DNA from 2 places in the Enterocloster bolteae genome. Region 2 is predicted to be linked to the other one. Evidence: riboswitches for the same ligand, from Rfam matches in the RefSeq annotation. Region 2 holds a riboswitch; the other holds the start of a gene.
The links. Region 2 has a riboswitch for glycine ahead of glyA (serine hydroxymethyltransferase). Riboswitches for the same ligand answer to the same signal wherever they lie in the genome.

Region 1: it holds a riboswitch for glycine, as region 2 does, so the genes downstream of both, CGC65_RS25120 (PTS sugar transporter subunit IIC) here and glyA (serine hydroxymethyltransferase) in region 2, are expected to answer to the same signal.

Annotation. Positions count from the first base shown of each region.
Region 1 covers NZ_CP022464.2:5,429,465-5,431,873, reverse strand. The annotation lists gene CGC65_RS25125 (heavy metal translocating P-type ATPase) at 1-677, shown strand, start outside; glycine riboswitch at 918-999, shown strand; glycine riboswitch at 1,001-1,098, shown strand; gene CGC65_RS25120 (PTS sugar transporter subunit IIC) at 1,290-2,318, shown strand.
Region 2 covers NZ_CP022464.2:2,283,998-2,286,406, reverse strand. The annotation lists gene glyA (serine hydroxymethyltransferase) at 1-1,146, opposite strand, end outside; glycine riboswitch at 1,416-1,496, opposite strand; gene CGC65_RS10715 (MFS transporter) at 1,623-2,409, opposite strand, start outside.

The DNA.
Region 1 (2,409 bases), 3.1 Mb from region 2:
TGATTGGAAGCTATCACTTTGTGTTTGAAGATGAGGGGTGCAGGATACCGGAGGATAAGAGAACGGTATTTGACAGCCTTCCCGTGGAATATTCCCACCTCTACCTGGCCATCGGAGGAAGTCTGGCAGCCGTTATCTGCATTGAGGACCCTCTGAGGGATGAGGCGGATGCGGTCATCGCCGCCCTTCACAGGCAGGGAATCACCAAGATTGTCATGATGACAGGAGACAGTGAGCGCACAGCCGCCGCTGTTGCCGGACGGGTGGGAGTGGACGAGTATTATTCGGAGGTCCTTCCCGAGGACAAGGCCCGGTTCGTGGACGAAGAAAAGAAAAAGGGCCGCAAGGTTATTATGATTGGCGACGGAATCAATGATTCGCCGGCCCTGTCGGCTGCTGACGCGGGAATTGCCATCAGCGAAGGGGCTGAGATTGCCAGGGAGATAGCAGATATCACCATCTCGGAGGACAACCTGTTCCAACTGGTGACACTGAGGGCTATCAGCCGGGCACTCATGGACCGGATTGACCGGAACTACAGGTTTGTTATCGGATTCAACCTGGGTCTTATTCTTCTGGGAGTGGGAGGCGTCATAACCCCGGCCGCATCAGCTATGCTCCACAATACATCCACTCTGGCTATCAGTTTAAAGAGTATGACCAATCTTCTGGATTGATTTTTGAAGGCGCGTACAGAAAAAAAATAAAATCCCCCTTCCTGTATTTTACAATTATTTTGGGAATGGAAGAGAGTAAATGGACATATGTTTATTTTCTGTCATTTATTGTGAAAAAAATTGTGCCGTATGCATAAAAAAACGGTATGTTTTTTGTGAAAAAGAAATAAACTGAACATAATTCTATTGCTTTTTTCTATGTTTGATGTTAAAATATAAACAAAGTTAATGACAGACCGGTTGATGAATTCGGGAGAGATTACCGCCAGGTAACGCCGAAGGGGATGCGCAAACTCTCAGGCAAAAGAATCGAATTCGGACGGGACTCTGGAGAAGGTCACTAAAATGTGAATACCGATGAAGCAACCGGCGGCATAGCAGCAACCGCGTCAGGGAAACTTTCAGGTAAAAGGACAGAGGCAGACATCTACGCTACGTTTATGTCTGTCTCTGTTTTTTTGCAATTTTGGGGACTTCTTCGTTACCTGCATTGCGAAAACTCTACCAAGGATATACCTTAGCTTAAGAGCTATCACAGCGGTAACGGCGGTCTGTGGTGGAAAGCGGCCAAGCATATCTGCGGAGAGCAAAAAACAGGAGGAACGTAGATTTATGACAATTATTACGGGGTTAGGATTACTATTATTGACGCTGGCAGCTTTCTCACTTTTCAGTATGAAGGCGCCCAAAGGTTCAGCGGCCATGTCGGGAATGGCCAATGCAGCAGTTGCAACTTTCCTTGTGGAGGCTGTCCACAGGTACATATCCGGAGATTTGCTTCACCTGGCATTCCTTGGGGAAACGGGCACCATATCGGGCAACATGGGCGGCGTGGCAGCGGCAATTATGGTACCGATAGGCATGGGAGTGAATCCCGTATTTGCAGTAGTTGCCGGTGTTGCTCTGGGAGGATACGGCATCCTTCCGGGATTTATCGCAGGATATGCAATTGGCTTCATTGCGCCGTTTATTGAGAAACACCTTCCGCCGGGCCTGGATTCCGTGCTGGGTGCTCTCATGATTGCACCGATTGCCAGATTCATCGCCTTCCTGGTGGATCCGGCTGTGAATGCAGCCCTGGCGCACATCGGCGGCATGATTTCGGCAGCTACAGAGCAGTCGCCCATTCTCATGGGACTTCTGCTGGGAGGGGTTATCAAGATGATTTGTACGTCTCCCCTCAGTTCCATGGCTCTTACCGCCATGCTGGGACTTACAGGACTGCCCATGGGTATTGCAGCTATTGCCTGCTTCGGCGGTTCCTTTACCAATGGTGTCATCTTTAAAATGCTCCACTTCGGGGATAACAGCAACGTGGCAGCTGTTATGATGGAGCCGCTGACACAGGCCCATATCATAACAAAGCACCCCATACCGATTTATTGTTCCAACTTTTTCGGGGGAGGCTTTTCGGGAGTGGCCGCCGCATTCCTGGGCATTATCAACAATGCCCCGGGAACAGCATCTCCCATACCCGGACTGCTGGCGCCCTTTGCCTTCAATCCGCCGTTAAAGGTACTTATGGCGCTGCTGCTGGCTGCCATCAGCGGTACCCTGGCTGGAATCGTGGGAGCCATAGTATTTAAGAAGAAGTATGATATGAAGCCGGAATTATCCGTCATTAATTCGTTTGAGGAGTAATAACGCAGCATGGGAACAGCCAGATGGGGAAACTTGTCTGGCTGTTATTTTTATTTTTTTTGCAATAAACAATATTAATAATAATTATCAA
Region 2 (2,409 bases):
AATCTTTTCCATATCTTCTTCCTTCAGTCCCCTGGAGGTGACTGCCGGTGTTCCGATGCGCACGCCCGAGGTGACAAAGGGGCTTCTGGGATCATTGGGAACCGTGTTCTTATTCAGAGTGATGTATACCTGGTCGCAGCGGTTTTGAAGTTCCTTGCCGGATACGTCCATTCCCCTCAGGTCCACCAGCATCAGGTGGTTATCTGTTCCTCCTGTGAGAATGTTAAAACCCTGCCTTTTAAGAGCTGCCGCCAGGGCTGCTGCGTTCTTAACCACCTGCTCCTGGTAAGCCTTGAACTCCGGCCGCAGCGCCTCACCGAAGCAGACTGCCTTGGCTGCAATGACATGCTCCAAAGGTCCGCCCTGGATTCCCGGGAAAATGGCCTTATTGAAATTGAATTTGTCTGCCACTGCCTGGTTGGCCAGAATCATGCCGCCCCTTGGACCCCTTAAGGTCTTGTGGGTCGTTGTGGTTACCACGTCCGCATATGGAATGGGACTGGGATGCACACCTGCCGCCACCAGCCCGGCGATGTGAGCCATATCCACCATCAGGTAAGCTCCCACCTTGTCGGCCACTTCTCTGAACCGCTTAAAATCAATGGTCCGGCAGTAGGCGCTGGCCCCTGCGATGATAAGTTTCGGCTTGGAGGCAACTGCTGTTTCCTCCAGTTTGTCATAATCAATGTACCCATCCTCATTGACGCCGTAGGGCACAATGTTGAAGTACAGTCCTGAGAAATTCACAGGGCTTCCGTGTGTCAGATGGCCGCCGTGGTCCAGGTTCATGCCCATAACCGTGTCGCCCGGCTTTAACATGGCTACGAACACAGCCATGTTGGCCTGGGCTCCGGAATGAGGCTGTACATTCACATAGTCGCATCCAAACAGCTTCTTTGCCCGTTCAATGGCAATGGTCTCCACCACGTCCACAAACTCACATCCGCCGTAATAGCGTTTTCCTGAATATCCTTCTGCGTATTTGTTGGTGAGAACCGTTCCCATGGCAGCCATCACGGGCTCCGACACAATGTTCTCGGAAGCAATCAGCTCCAGATTCCTTCTCTGGCGTCCGCACTCCGCCTTGATTGCCTCCCCTATCTCCTTGTCATATCCTTCAATAAAATCCATTACCTGTTCAACCATTGGTTCATATCCTCCTTTTTATTTTTCATCACGGACATATCCATATGCCCTTCATCACAAACACATCCATATGCCCTGTTTCCGCCTCCGAAACCATACCACCTCCCTGTTTGTACCGCGCGCTTTTTTTGAAGGAGGCCCGTATACACACATGCCCTGTATCCATGACCCGGATATCAAAAAAAGCGCACGAACAAATAATGTTCATGCGCTCTGTCTTTGTACCTGAAAGATTTGGCTTCGTCGGTGCTATCGCTTTCCAGAGTTTCGTCCAGTATCCGGTTCTTTTGCCTGAGAGTTCTTCGCTTCCCCTTCGGCGCTGCCTGTGCAGTCTCTCCCGAATCCATCATCCGATTATATAAAATTGTCAACAAAAGCATTTCTATATGATTCTGCTTTGTGCTAATGTCATAGTATCACACTTAATATTTTCAGTCAATAGGTAAAATGTGTTTAATTTTTAACGCATTTTGCCGTTATTGCATTGTGTTTTTTGCCCTATCAGCAGTTTTTTCCTGCTCCTTTATGCACACGCGGCTGACCCTGTAGGAGTACAAAAGAAATGCCGTCATGACGATGGACAGGGCTGCCACAATAATCCAGGCAATGTTGTATGAGCCTGTCAAATCATAGGCTGACGCAATCAGAGGGCCGCCCAGGGCGTATCCCACGCTGGGAAACAGACTCAGGAATCCATAGATTTCTGCGTAATGTTTTGTGCCGAAGATGCCGCTGGTGATAACCGGAGCGCTTACAGTTCCTATACAGGTCCCGAATCCAAACAAAATTGCCATCAGGTACAGGAAGGGCTGATGTTTAATAAATATCAAACAAATAACGGAAAGAAAAAACATGGTATTTCCAAATAGTATTCCTGCCTTCACACCATACCTGTCATAAATATGTCCCAGTACCAATTTTCCGGGAATGGCAATAAACAGGTACAAGGAGGCGATGGAGGCCGCTGTGGTGGTTGCATATCCGGCATCCATAACCGAGGCCGGTATCTGTGTAATGACGGCTGCAGTGGCTGAAATCAGCGTGCATCCCAATACAAAGCACCAGAACATGGGCTTTTTCTTTACTTCCTTCAGCGACACATTCCACTCCCGCTCTGTTTTCCTGGCCTTTCCTGTCTCTCCCTCCTCATCCGCGCCGTATGCCTTGGTCCCCATATCAGCGGGAGTCCGCCTGATGACAAGCAGCACCAGAGGAACCAGGATAACCAGCCTGGTTATGCCCACAGCCTTATATGTAAACCGC